3 regions of the Paenibacillus sp. 1-8 genome follow, and region 1 is predicted to be linked to each of the others. Evidence: predicted binding sites of a transcription regulator. Region 1 holds the regulator's gene; each other region holds the start of a gene.
What was found. Region 1 encodes LexA, which represses DNA repair genes until DNA is damaged. Its sites were predicted from a motif close to CGAACATATGTTCG; they were not measured.
Positions count from the first base shown of each region.

Region 2: recA (recombinase RecA) is a predicted target of LexA. The motif match lies at 3,383-3,396, and genes of this name have one in related genera.
Region 3: addB (helicase-exonuclease AddAB subunit AddB) is a predicted target of LexA. The motif match lies at 3,083-3,096, and genes of this name have one in related genera.

Region 1 covers NZ_CM149995.1:2,904,801-2,909,791, reverse strand. Annotated here, with positions in the region: gene AC0WRU_RS13165 (hypothetical protein) at 1-17, opposite strand, end outside; gene AC0WRU_RS13160 (hypothetical protein) at 280-582, opposite strand; gene lexA (transcriptional repressor LexA) at 835-1,461, opposite strand; gene AC0WRU_RS13150 (LysM peptidoglycan-binding domain-containing protein) at 1,651-2,019, shown strand; gene AC0WRU_RS13145 (DUF896 domain-containing protein) at 2,117-2,323, shown strand; gene AC0WRU_RS13140 (hypothetical protein) at 2,451-2,960, shown strand; gene AC0WRU_RS13135 (HAD family hydrolase) at 3,147-3,941, shown strand; gene AC0WRU_RS13130 (1,2-dihydroxy-3-keto-5-methylthiopentene dioxygenase) at 4,054-4,596, opposite strand; gene metH (methionine synthase) at 4,829-4,991, shown strand, end outside.
Region 2 covers NZ_CM149995.1:2,160,226-2,165,216, reverse strand. Annotated here, with positions in the region: gene rny (ribonuclease Y) at 1-932, opposite strand, end outside; gene AC0WRU_RS10135 (regulatory protein RecX) at 1,306-2,055, opposite strand; gene recA (recombinase RecA) at 2,252-3,313, opposite strand; gene AC0WRU_RS10125 (competence/damage-inducible protein A) at 3,562-4,830, opposite strand; gene pgsA (CDP-diacylglycerol--glycerol-3-phosphate 3-phosphatidyltransferase) at 4,926-4,991, opposite strand, start outside.
Region 3 covers NZ_CM149995.1:3,579,183-3,584,173, forward strand. Annotated here, with positions in the region: gene addB (helicase-exonuclease AddAB subunit AddB) at 1-3,016, opposite strand, end outside; gene AC0WRU_RS16405 (class I SAM-dependent rRNA methyltransferase) at 3,247-4,626, opposite strand.

The DNA.
Region 1 (4,991 bases):
ACTCTATTTTTGATCATCTGCATATCTCCTTTGCTAAGGTCTACTTTATTCATATGTCAGTAGCACTAACAATGTATCAGCATAAATCTATTAAAACCAAAATGAAGCTATTACCTATGACCCTGATATTTAGAAACTAATAAAGTATAAAGGTAAGGAACGCAAAAAAACTCATGCTTACCTGCCTTATCCTTACCAACTTTACGTTGTAGGAAAAGTTACAGTAGATCAGCACGAGCAAAATGATAAAAGTGAAGATAACAAACGGGGAGAAGTATATTACTTACTATAAAGGGCTTTAAGTTTTTTCTGGTAATATGTTTCCTGCTCAAGAATGTGATTCATTTGTTCAGAAAGCTCTTTATATGCTGGACTGTCCTCTGGGTAGTTATTTCTTTCGGAAAGTACAGCTTCAAGTTGCTTTTCCAATGATTTAAAATGGATAATTATTTGTATGTAATGAATGCGATCAAAGGTTGTTCTGGTTGAATTCTCCTTAGCATACACATAATCCATTGTTGGACCTGTAAAACCTATTACGATAAAAGTCATAATAAACACTGAAATTATAATTTTTTTCATTTAATCTCTCCTTAATAAAACTATAAATATTAATATACCATATTTATCCAAAATAATTACAAAGTTCTTTTTGACCCCCCAATAAGCAGAACAGTAATTGCAGATATATACCGATTAATCCATGGGCTATCAAAAGGGAAAAGGATAGTAGTGAGGTAGATTCTATGTAAATAAGATCAATACAAAACCGGCCTGCTATGGGCAGCCGGTTTTGTTGTAGCGGGAAGAATAACGGGGCTGAAAAATGAAAAATCAGTGGAAGTCCCGGAAGAGTCCTACAACCTTGCCCAAAATACTGACGTGCGTCAGGCGAAGCGGTTCAAAGGCTGGATTTTCCGGTTGAAGTCGGATATGATCTTTTTCCTTGTAAAAAGTTTTAACAGTAGCTTCGTCCTCGTCCGTCATGGCGACGACAATGTCGCCGTTATCGGCTGTCTGCTGCTGACGTACAATGACATAGTCTCCGTTGGCAATACCAGCCTCAATCATGCTTTCTCCTACAACAGATAACATGAACATCTTATCCTCACCAACAAAATGCTGGGGAAGAGGAAAGTAATCTTCAATATTTTCTGTTGCTGTAATCGGCAAACCGGCTGTTACTTTGCCGACGACCGGAACACGACTAATAGAGTAATTAATCAAGTTGCTGTTATCCGATTCGTCTTGGCCGAGTAACTCGATAGCCCGTGGTTTCGTTGGATCACGACGAATCAGGCCCTTTTTCTCCAAACGATCCAAGTGACCGTGAACCGTAGAACTGGAGGCCAATCCGACAGCTTCACCTATTTCGCGCACAGAAGGGGGATACCCCTTTAGACGCACTTCATTGCGGATAAATTCAAGAATGGCCTGCTGGCGGCTTGAAATCTTAGACATACCGTATCAACCCCATTTAGTAACGTTTGGGAAAATTATAGCATAGAACCTCCGTTCGTACAAACATAAGTTCTAAATAATCCCTAAAAAAATTACGAACTTTTGTTCTCTTTTCTATTGAACAAAACAAATGTTCGTGTTATATTGTGAAAAAATATAAGAACGAACGTTTGGAGGACGCAGCCAATGATGAAATATAGCACATATCAAAGTATTTTTCCAATGAATTTAGAAAAGATGCATAATATCCGGAATGAGAGAAGGGCACAGCTTGTACGGACCATTTCCAACAGTCTTCTGCCCAAACTTCTTATTCTGGTTATCGTTGCCTGGATCGCAGGTGCAGGTGTACTGACAGTATTCGCGGCTCCTTCGGTTTCGAATGAAGAGGTGACCAAACTTATTGTACAACCTGGGGATACATTGTGGCAGATTGCCTCCAATCATAAACCGAAACGAATGGATACACGGGTATATATAGAAGGAATTGTTCGGATTAACGGACTGGAAGATCGGGGAGTGCAGGCAGGCCAGATTTTAAAGCTTCCGTATTTCTGATCTGAGCTTGTCAGAGGACGTAATGAGGGAACCTTGACAAGCTCTTTTCTACATGTCAAAGTGTATTATATCTTTGCTTATATGGAGGGGACAGAATTTGGATATAGACAGCTTGGTACAGCGCATCAATGAATTGGCTCGCAAAGCAAAAGCCGAAGGATTGACGGAAGAGGAAACAGTAGAGCGCGCCAATCTTCGGGAAATTTATTTGGATAATATTCGCCGTAATTTCCGGCAGCAACTTGATACGATTGAAATTGTGGACGAAGATACGTCGAAGGGAAATGGTGGGCTGACGCATTAATGTTGCTAAAGCGGCTTAGCCCGCGTAATTTGCTTTTCGTTTTTTAGGTATCTATTTTTGGTATCTATATAGATTAGGATTGGTGGCAATGGTTTTTACGCAATATATTTGGGAAGGGAACTGAGAGATGGCCCGGTCATTTGAAAGAAAAGTTCGCAAAAACACAGCGCATTTGAATAAATCGCGTAAAAAGCAAGGTATTCAAACCATTAGTGGTGCCGGTTCTGCAATGGATATTTTCCGTGGACGTAATTTTACCGTGCCAATCATGCTGGCTGGACTTGCAGTTTTGTACATGCTCATGAGTTATTTTTTGACTAAGACTGGCATGCGGGGAATGGACTGGCTTGTATTCGGTTTGTATTTGATGCTGGCTGTTATCTTTTTCATCCGTCGTCCTTATTTGAAGGTTGGAAAGAGCACGCTGTATATGCTGAAGGGTGGCAGAGAGCGTCCAATGACAGCAGAGGATATGAAAGCCATCAAGATTGAAAAGGGTTACGTAACGGTTGAAAGAAAAGGTAAGGGTGGCAATTTTATTTTCACAAAATCACTGGGCCGTTATGATACGGATGCCATTGCAGAGCGGCTTGAGAAGTTTGCGCTATCTAATCAGGTTCAAATAGACAAAAAATAACGACTTCTTTGGTACGAATCGTTTAAATTGTCTGTCGGCTGTAGCCTCTGTAAATAAGGTCGCATGATGTTATCTCATATAACACATCGCGGCCTCTTGCTTAATATGGGCACATTTGGAATGCTTGTAGACACAACAAGGCAGAACAGGCGTACATATAAAGTGGAAAGAGAGTGGATAATTCAGATGACGATTCAGGCGGTAATGTTCGATCTTGATGATACACTTCTGTGGGATGAGCGCAGCGTAGAAGAGGCATTTGACGCGGCGTGCCAGACAGGTTCCCGGGAAGCAGGCGTTGATCCGAAGGCTTTGGAAGAAGCAGTCCGCAAGGAAGCGCGTGCTTTGTATGAGTCTTATGAAACCTTTAGTTTTACTCAATTGATTGGTATTAATCCGTTTGAAGGATTGTGGGCGAATTTTACGGCAGGAGAGCAGCCTGAATTCCGGCAATTGGAACAGTTGGCCCCTGCTTATCGAAAGGAATCTTGGCGTAGAGGTCTTCAAAAGCTGGGGATTGATAATGAAGAGTTGTCGCAAAAGCTGGCAACCCAATTTGCCTTGGAAAGACGCTCCCGCCCCCATGTTTATGAAGAAACGTTTGAGATTCTGGAGCAGCTAAAAGGGCAGTATAAGCTGCTTTTGTTGACAAACGGTTCCCCTGATCTACAACAGGAAAAGCTGGATGGCGTTCCGCAGCTAGCTCCATTTTTTGATCACGTTGTTATTTCAGGTTCGTTTGGTAAAGGAAAGCCTGATCCGTCTATTTTCCGGCATGCTTTGGGACTTCTCGGTATTGAGCCTGAACATGCTTTAATGGTGGGGGATAAGCTGACGACTGATATTCAAGGGGCTCTGGCGGCAGGTGTGCACTCCGTGTGGGTGAACCGAAACGCCAAAACTAATACTACAGAAATCAAGCCAAAGTTCGAAATTAAGCATCTGTCCGAATTGGATGGGATTATTCAATCGTTTAAGTAAGTGCTTTTCGGCTCTTATTTATAGTAACAAGCCAAAAAACTCCCTCCGCTCAGATATCTCAGAGCAGAGGGAGTTGCTTTATCCACATTAGGATGAATTCGCTATTATAGTATTATGCCTTAATAAATGATGAATCTTCAAACGGCTCGGCAATCCAGCCATTTTCTTCGATGAACAAACGTACTGCGACGATCTTCTGATTTTCCATTAAGGTAAAGAAGTGAGGAATATTTTCTGGTACGGAAATAACGTCACCCGGTGAAAGCTCAACATTAAAATAACCGATTTCTTCAGGGCCTTTAATGATGAAAATGCCTTTGCCTGCCACAATAGCACGAATTTCATCTTCAGTATGCGTATGAATTTGCTCAAACTTGGCAAGCAGCTCATCCAGGTTCGGCGTTGCTTCGGACAAGGTGATAACATCCCATATTTTATACCCGCGACGGGCGGCTAAATCCTTGATTTCGGGTTCGAAAGTGCTTAGAACAGCCGCTTTTTGCTCATCCGTCAGGATAAAGTTTTCTTGCAGCTCCCCGGCCAGCTTGGAAGCATCCCAATGCTCGTACAATACCTCTTGGCTCTCCAAAAATTCACGTACCTTGTCTTCATTGCTAATTCGTACATTCGTATTGCGTATTAGGATTTCAGCCAACGGTTATCCCTCTTTTCCACTTGGTTTAATGCTGTATATAGGATACCATGTCTTGAATCGTTGTACAATATAGGTTTGTAACAATTTATACTACAAACTGTAAAAATGAATATCGAGAGTGGCTTTATGTACGGAAGAAGCCGTATAAAACGTATGATTTTACTTCAATCTATCTAAATGATACGGTTTCTGCTAAACTAGGATTTAACGTTTTGCGGGGGGTGGAAAGATTTTGGATAAAGTTAGCTTACAGGATGCATTACAAAGAAGAATACTCATTCTTGATGGGGCCATGGGCACCATGATCCAGCAAGAGGATCTTTCCCCCGACGATTTTGGTGGGGAAGAGCTGGAGGGCTGCAACGAGATGTTGGTCTTGACCAGACCGGATGTCA
Region 2 (4,991 bases), 740 kb from region 1:
GGATGCAGGCTATGCACACCCACCTCGAAGGTGGCTTGTTCGCCATACTCGCGAATTCGTTCATCCACTTCTTTACGGGATTTTTCCACCATTTCTTCAATACGAGCCGGATGTATCCGTCCGTCCGCTACGAGCTTCTCAAGCGCAGTACGCGCAATCTCTCTGCGAATCGGATCAAATCCGGACAAAATAACAGCTTCCGGCGTATCATCAATAATGAGGTCAATTCCCGTAAGGGTTTCAAGCGCACGGATATTACGGCCTTCACGTCCGATAATCCGGCCTTTCATTTCTTCATTCGGCAATGTGACCACGGAAACCGTCGTTTCCGCCACATGGTCCGCTGCACAGCGTTGGATGGCCAGTGTGATGATTTCACGAGACTTTTTGTCCGCTTCTTCTTTGGCCTGTTGCTCAATTTCCTTAATCATCTGAGCGGTTTCATGACGAACTTCCTGTTCTACGTTGGACAGAATAATACTTCTCGCATCTTCCGTCGTCAGATTGGAAATACGCTCCAGCTCAGTTACCTGACTCTTGTAAATCAAATCAATCTGCTGCTGGGTTTCATCGATTCGTTTCTCTTTGTTGGCCACTTGTTCTTCTTTACGTTCCAGCGATTCCAATTTTTTATCCAGCGACTCTTCTTTTTGCAGCAGTCTTCGTTCCTGCCGTTGAATTTCATTACGACGCTCACGAGTTTCCTTTTCAGCTTCGGCACGGATGCGGTGAATTTCATCTTTCGCTTCCAATACCGTTTCCTTCTTCAGCGCTTCTGCCTCTTTTTTCGCGTTCTCCACGATTTGCGCGGCAGCTTCTTCCGCACTGGAGATTTTAGCCTCTGCAATAGATTTGCGAATAAAATAACCAATCCCGAACCCAAAGAATAACGCGGCTACAGCAACGAGAACGAACCAGATCGCAGTCATCATACTGTTCACCTCCTCGTTGGTTCCTCCAAGGCATTCCTTGGGACTTTTTGCAATTGTCACATTAGCTTTGATCGTCAAACTAAGATAACGGCATGCGCCGTTTCATTTCATATGCACATGCTTTCACATGTACAATTCCGCCTGGCATAGCGGCATCACTTGTTATTTGGCGATGAGAACGTACCCATGGACTCCGCTTTTTTGGAAGGAAAAAGGGTGTTCCACAAGCATCGTTTCATGTATATTTTATTATTTGACAAATGGCATTGTCAAGGGAATGCAAACTTTAGTAGATTACCATGTGGCTTTCCATACGATAGCCAGCTCATCCTGTTCACTTGTGCCAGCTAATGGATACCCAACTGTTTAACAACTATTCATCCCACTGCGATAATTCCTCGTCACCGGAAGTCCCATCTTGCTCGGCCATCGTGAGATGATTAACTACGCGGCGTGTCATATCTCCCGAATATCCGCGCCTCATAAGAAAGGGATACGTTTTGCGTTTTTTCTCCATTATATCTCCACGCACCTGATTCCATTTCTTGCGTCCGACAACCAAAGCGCTCTCCCATTCCTCCTGATCGCTGACCTCACCTAAAGCTTCCCCGATAGAGGCTTTAGAGATGCCCTTTTGACGCAGTTCCTGCCTTACCCACATCTTCCCCTTCCGCTGGCTCGTTATGCGCTGTCTTGCCCACTGACGGGCGTATAGATCGTCATCCACAAGTCGCTCCCGCTCCAGACGGTTCAACACTTCATCAATAACAGCTTGACCCATTTCCTTTTGCGTCAAACGCTGCTCAATCTCCTGACGTGTACGCGGCTTTCGTCCCAAATAACGAAGCGCGTGCACGTATGCCTGTTGCTTTTCGTCCGCCAGAACGATTTCTTCCAGCTCCTTTTTGACGAAAGTCGTTCCTTTGAACATATTGTACTTGATCATTACATCTTCCAATATGGACAATGAATACGGGCCAAAATGAATCGTGTATCTTCCGCGTTTCCTACCCTGCCCCTGTTCCACCCTCGTAACCATCAATTCCTCATGATCAGGAAAAAGGGAAATGCCTTGCTGCTCATTTTCCTTCGAAGTGTGTTCACCTTCATCTTCCAATTGCAATGTGCTTCCCTCACTTTGATATTCACGAAAGCAAGCTGAGAACGCCCGCCACGCAAAAGTAAAATGCAGCTGACACGCAGGCCACATTCGATGCAAAAATACCCTGCACAACTGTACAGGGCATCAGAATCATGCTATTCAAACGGCTGTGCCATAACCCTTGGCTCCAGTTCACAAAATCAGGATTCACCAAGCTTTATTCAAGCTCCAGCAATTCCTGTTCTTCCTTGGCTTGCTGTGCCAACTCTTCTTCTGTCGGCGGAGCTACCGTCGTAATCAAATTGCTGGCCACCCGAATTTTTTGTTCGATCGCGCTAGCAATGTTCGGATTTTCCTTCAAAAATTGCTTCGCATTTTCACGGCCCTGACCTAGTCGTTCACCTTCATAGGAATACCAGGCTCCGCTCTTATCAACAATGTCATACTCCGTACCAATGTCGATCAAACTGCCTGCCTTGGAGATGCCCTCGCCGTACATAATGTCCACTTCCGCCTGACGGAAAGGAGGTGCGACTTTGTTCTTCACCACTTTAATACGTGTGCGGTTACCTACAATATCATTACCGTTTTTCAAGCTTTCAATGCGGCGGACATCCAAACGAACTGTAGAATAAAATTTCAGAGCACGTCCACCTGGTGTCGTTTCAGGGTTACCGAACATAACACCTATTTTTTCACGTAATTGGTTAATAAAGATAGCAATGGTGTTCGACTTGTTAATAGCACCGGACAGCTTACGCAATGCCTGTGACATTAAACGGGCTTGAAGACCAACATGGGAATCTCCCATTTCACCTTCAATCTCCGCTTTTGGCACAAGTGCCGCTACAGAGTCAACAACAATAATGTCTACTGCTCCACTACGTACAAGCGCTTCGGCAATCTCAAGTGCTTGCTCTCCTGTATCTGGCTGCGATAGCAACAACTCATCAATATTGACACCCAGCTTGCTGGCATACGACGGATCAAGAGCATGCTCGGCGTCGATAAAAGCGGCTTGTCCGCCTGTTTTTTGTACCTCTGCTATAGCGTGAAGAGCTACCGTTGTTTTACCGGATGATTCTGGTCCATATACTTCAATAATTCGGCCTCTCGGGAAGCCGCCCGTTCCTAACGCAATATCCAAAGCAATCGAACCACTGGGAATTGTTTCCACTTGCATGTGGGTGGACTCACCCAACTTCATAATGGAACCTTTACCGAATTGCTTTTCTATTTGACGGAGCGCCATATCCAGCGCAGCACGACGATCTGACAATAAACTCACATCCTTCATTGTTTGTAGTTTAATAATACCTTGTTTTGACACGCTTGCCAAGCATTTTTTCGAACATACATTCGTTTTTTTTGTTTGGTAGGTTCTCTTCTATACTTCCATCTGTCTCTTAAATCAAAAAAAGAACCGCAGGCAAAAAAGCTTTTGCAACGGTTCTTCCGATAATATGATTATACCATTAATCGTCTACCTAAAACAACTCTATGAAAACTCGCGTCGTATACAGCTCCTTAAGAGAGCTTCTCATTTTCCACCAGTCTGCGCCATAATCTGTACAGGATTGCCTTAACAGACCGCAACCGGATCGTTTCACGATTCCCGCTCAGCTTCAGCTCGTAAACCTCAGTTTCCTTGTCACGCTCGGCAATACCGATATAAACCAGACCGACTGGCTTCCGCTCAGAATATCCGGGTCCAGCTACACCTGTAACCGAGAGTCCGAAATCAGTGTCCATGACCATTCTTGCCTGCTCCGCAAGGACAAGGGCTACTTCCTCGCTTACTGCGCCGGGCGCATTGTCCCCCTCCAAATAATCATGAGGCACGTTGAGCAGCTTCTTCTTCATTTCATTGGAATAACACACGATACCGCCCTGAAACATAACTGAGCTGCCTGGAACGGAAGTGATGTGCTCCATCAGCATTCCACCTGTGCAGCTTTCTGCCGCGCTAACAGTCAGTCCGCGATTGGACATCAAATCCACAATAACCTTCTCCAGCGTGACGTCCTCGCTCGCATACATGTATTCCGAAAGACGCTGCTGAATTTCTGCTTCCGTAGCCCCCAGCTTAACCAGCGCCTCGCTCTCGCTGGCCGCCTTGGTGGATATACGGATCGTGACCTCTCCCTCCTTGGCATAAGGAGCAATGGTCGGGTCTGTCTGTGATTTGATCAGATCCAGCAACCGGGTTTCGAGAGCAGACTCACCGATTCCTGCAAACTTTAGCATTTTCGAATAAATCGACATTTCCTTACCGCTCAGCGCTTGCTGGAGCAACCAAGGTTTTGCCTGATTCTCGAACATCGGCTTAAGTTCCTTCGGCGGACCAGGCAAAATCACATAATATTTACCTTCCTGTGCAATCGCATCGCCCACAGCCAGCCCTGTCTCATTTTCAAGAGGGATAGCTCCTTCAATAGAAAGCGCCTGACGGCGGTTATTCTCGGTCATCTCCACACCGCGATTACGGAAAAACTGTTCCAGCTTATCCATAGCGAGACGGTCTATATGCAATTTACGCCCCAGCACAGCAGCAATTGCATCTTTTGTCAAATCATCCTGAGTCGGTCCCAAACCACCCGAGAACAAAATAATATCCGCACGCTTCTGAGCCAGACGCACCGCTTCCTGAAGTCGATCCATGTTATCGCCGACAACCGTCTGAAAATATACATCAATCCCAATCGTAGCCAACTCTTGTGACAAATATTGGGCATTTGTATTCACAATTTGTCCAAGCAATAATTCAGTTCCTACTGCGATGATTTCAGCTTTCATTGTTTCTGCCTCCTGTAGAGCGAATGTTGTGGGAATTATACAAAGAAACAGCAATAAGCAAACTCCCTATCGCTGTTCCCATGAAACGTATCCTGTTAAACCTTGGAGGAGCGGAGTAAATGACTGTTCTTTACAAAATAGTCAATGCCCGAGTAAATGGT
Region 3 (4,991 bases), 670 kb from region 1:
GGTACGTGAGCATTTGCAAGGACAAGCCATAGTACACTTCATGCAGCTTGAGATCCTTTTGGCTGGACTTGTAATCAATAACACGTAAAAGCAAGCCCTTTTCTCCCTCTGCCACATCCACGCGGTCAATTCGTCCGACGATTTCCATCACCACACCGTTGTCCAGTCGAAAGGTCAGAGGAGGAAGCTTTTCTCCCGGCCCAAAACCAAGCTCCAACTCCAGTGGCTCAAAGCTGCCTCTACGCGCATGCTCACCCAAAATCAGCGAAGCCCGACTCACAATGTCTTTCAGCTTGCGCAAAATGTACCCGTACCGCTTGGAGCTCATTAAAATCTCGCCTTGCAGGCGGGGAGCCAAACGCTCCACCGTCGATTCCGCCTCTTGTCGGCATTCCTCTGTGCTGAGACTACCCCAGCTCACGTTTCGTTTACGTAAATTCATCGCCATCTCTCCGAGCGCCGCATGGAACAACTGCCCGATATCCGGTGCCTTTAGCCGATACATTTGGCGCTCCTTCAAGCGAAGACCATGAGAAGCAAAATGCGAAAACGGACAAGCGACAAAACGTTCCATACGGGATACGCTGGTACGCAGCTTGCTGCCGTACAGACGACGACTCGTTTCCTTCCGCATTTCAGCATGATTCTCGTAAAAAAGTGAGGTCAGCAACTGACGCAGCTTGTCCTTTTCACGCCCCTGCTGGCCCGCATACCAGTTGTATACCTCCCACCAGGGAGATAAAATCTCTCCACCATGCCGCCATTGCCGGAATTGCGCGATCAGCTGCGGCAATGCCTCGGACGGATGGGAAGCATACTCCCATTGCGTTGCCCATGGGTCCCGAGGCAAAGGATATGCAGCCAACGGGTGCTCTTCCAGAGCAGGGAACAGTTGACGGACATGCCGTACCAACTCTGACGGCAACAACGACTTTCCCTCTTCGTCGGTCACGGCGTAGCTCATCCACAGACTGCTTCCGGCTGACGTGAGCGCCGTATACGCAAGAAAACGTTCATCCAGCAGACGTCTTGTCATATCCGGCGCCAGTTCCACGCCCCGTTCATTCAAGGCGGTCCGTTCCTGCTCATTCAGCACGCCATCCTCATGAAATACAGCTGGCATCACACCTTCGTTCATACCCAGCACAAAGGCATGTTGAATACCAGCTACACGAGTACGGTCTGTGTTTCCGACCAGCACCTGATCCAGAGCTGGCGGAACAAGACCCATACGGTACTCTATCAGCCCCGTTTCCAGCACACCCGCAAACAAAGAAGTGTCCAGCTTCTCGTCACCCATCATTTCGACGATCTGATCCAACAGCTCAAGCACCGCATCCCATACCTGACGATGCTCCTTCGCCTGCTCGGGATTTCCCGCTTCCTCAGCCTGATGGATCAATTCATCCAGCTTATGCCCAATTTCCGCATCCTCCAGCAACAAGTACACCGCTTCACATTTCTCAAGTGCAGTACGAGCCTTACCCAGACGTTTCTCAAACGCACGTAAAGGCGTCACGATCACATCGCGGCACAGCTCCATTAGATCCAGCGTTTCGTCCCGCTGACGATTTCGCTCCTGTTCCTCCAGCTCCAGCGAAAGGCTGGGTACCGCCTGCCAAGGTCGTCCGTCAGTCCAGCGACTTCCCTGTATTCCACAGGCCAATGCATAGTTTTCCAGACGGTCCATATCCTCGCGGCTGACCCGCCCATTCTGGGGCAACAGAAGATCCGTTTTGACCGCACGAAATACATCCTCGTACCGCCAACGCCGCTGGACGATATCCAGCGAAGCTCGAATCATTTCCACCAATGGATGATGCAATACGTTTCTGCGCTGATCCAGAAATACCGGAACCTCATATTGTTTGAATATCGGCTCCACCCACGGCTCATAATCCTCAATCTGGCGTACGAACAGCGCCATTTCCCGATAACGTGCTCCCTCATCTCGGGCCAGGCGGCGCATTTCGCGCACTGCACCCTCCAGCTCCACACGTCGGTTCGCTGCCGCATACAGTTTGATTTCTTCTGGCTGCTTGTCTTTCCATTGCTCCCGCATCTGCTGCTGACGCATGGGTCGTTCCTGATTCCGATACCCCGCACGCCGTTCAAAATCTGCCTCCAGATACGCCAACGCCGGACGGTCCTTAAATCTCGGAAGCGGATCAGGTCGCAGCAATTGTGTCTGCGTATCGATCATCAGCTCGTCTGCCATCCCTTTAAGCTTTACATAGGTAGCCGCCGCAGGATGAAATAAATCCAGTTCATGCGGAAGCTGTCCACTCTCGTAGCTGCGGTTGCAGGTCAGCGCGATCGTCAACGAAGAAGCGTGCAGCATAAGCTGCTCCACCACCTTGTATTCGTGCGGCGTAAACCTGCGGTAGCCATCCATCCAAATATCCGCTCCACGTACAATGGAAGATTCGGCAATCTGCTCCACCAGCATACGCAGCGTATCCTCGCCGTCAATATATTTAAGCGCCAGCTCTCTTTCAAAATCCTCATAGATCAGACTGATATCCTTGAGCTTGCCGCGCAAAATCGGAGTCGATTCCCCCGCCGCATTCATTCGCTCCAGTTGCTCCGGTACAGACCGGGTATCATTCCCGTACTGCTTCAGCTCTGTAAACAGCGTATTTAACCGATCTACAAAGCCCAACTGGTCTCCCGAATCCTTAAATAAACTCAGCTCATCCTTGCGACGACGAATAATTTTATATAAAAGCATCTTCTTGCCTTCCGCCGTCACAGGTACCAGCGCCGAACCCCCGGTTTCCTGCATGACCAAATAGGCAAGACGATGGAATCCCATGACCTGGGCGCGCACCGTCCCCTGAATACCGTTTCCGGCTTCTGTAAGCAGCGCATGCTCGGAAGCAAATGACGATTGCTCCGGCACAAGTAACAGCATAGGCTTGCCTAGCGGTTCCTCGCGTAGCATAGCCGTCATTTCACGGCGGATTAACGTGCTTTTGCCGCTGCCTGAGCGGCCAATTACCAAACGAACCGACATGATGCGGCCTCCTTTCCAACGAACAACATTCTATTCAACAGTATAGCATATGAGGCAAGGGAGAAAAGAACGTACGTTTGCCATCTTGTAGCATTTTATCCTCCCTCAAAAAAACAAACAGTCCCGCAGGTTGGCTTGGTTCATGCCTTCTCTACAGGACTGATCTATGGATAAAACGAGCTAATCTACTTATTCAGCTACCTTATAAGGCGGTTGACTGTGTATGAATTCTACAGTTGTGTCCGGCTACGCACCTCAAAAATGGCAAATTTCAAGTAATGTCCTTCTTCCACACCTAAAATTTGGGGATGGTCCTTGCCAGCCGCTCTCCAATCCACCAGACGGAGGATTTTTCCGGCATCTGCCGCTGCTTCCTTAATCGTGTCCAGAAACAGCTCTGGCCGCATGTGGAATGAACAGCTCGCAGTCACCAAATAGCCGCCCTCATTGACCAGCTTCATCCCGTGCAGGTTAATATCCTTATATCCCCGCGTAGCTCCTTTGACCGCATTCTTGGTTTTGGCAAAGGCTGGCGGATCAAGAATCACCACATCAAAGGTACGTCCGCCCCCTGCTGTCAGCGGCTTGGAAGTATCTCCTTTACCCCCGGCCCGCGCGGTGCGTTCCTCTACGCCTTTAACCTGATTGCGCAAATATTGGAAAGCATCGTCCACGACAAACTCCACGCGTTCCTCAAAGCCGTTCAGCTTGACATTATCCCGTGCGCTTTCAATCGCGTGCTCGGAAATATCAAGACAAGTTACTTTTTTAGCACCGTATTTGCAGGCATTGAGCGTAAAGCTTCCCGTATGTGAAAAGCATTCCAGCACGGTTGCACCATCCCAGAATGGGAACTCCACAACCTTGCCGCTTTTGTTCACAGGCTTCATGACCGCTGTGCCACCGTCACCCTGCTCTGCTGCTACTTCCTGTAGCGTAATTCCGCTGCGTCCTCCCCAACCCGTCATCAGCGGCGCAATCGCCGCACGATTCTCACGCTGGTCGAAGAAGTAGCCTGTCTTCTGGCCCTCAACGATATCAACCTTGATATGCAAGCCATTTTCCGTTACCACAACATGACGCGGGCAGTCGCCATATAAAGGCCCCTTGGTCTGTTCCAGTCCCTCCAACTCGCGGATAGACACATCACTGCGCTCATATATACCGACAGGACCAATCACGTCAACGAGTGCGTCCCTGATTTCTTCCCTGCGGCGATCCATACCGAGCGTTAATAATTGTACGACCAACACGTCGCCAAAACGGTCAACAATCAGCCCGGGTAAAAAATCAGCCTCGCCGTATACCAGCCGATACGCGTCTCCCCCGGTCACAAAACGTTCACGGTGCTCCAGACAATCGCGGAAGCGTTTGGCAAAAAAGCTTTGATCCATCGCTTCCAGCGGCTCGTAGGACATCACACGCACCGTAATTTGTGAGGCTGGATTATAGTAACCCGTCGCTAAATAACGGCCCTGATGGTTTACGATATTGACCAGATCACCTGCCTCCGGTTCACCCTCCACCTTGGCTATTTCATTTTTAAACACCCAGGGGTGCGCGTGCTCCAGCCTTTTTTTGCGGCTGCGTTCCAATATTACTGAAGGCAAAGTCTTTCACTCCCATTCTTGGATTACTCAAAGTGTTAAAAGTGTGGTGTTCGATGGGGCGCGGCTCCGCGGTTCATTTGATCTTACGATCGCTGTTGCAGGGGGATTCTCTAGATTTTATAAATGATTTAATGGTAAGAATCCCCCTGCAAAGGCGAACGCTACGCTTCTTCAGATTCAAATGAACCGCTACGCTACTGCCGCCTTTATATCGACGTCACATTTTAAAGCTTGTGAAGTTCTATAAAAATTTTCGTTTTCCTAAAAAAACAGCTCGGTCATGCTTGTCATGGCTGTCCTCGACAGATCATAGGCTGTTACATAAGCGCTTTAGCGTTACTGTGAAAGAATCGGTATGCTTCGGT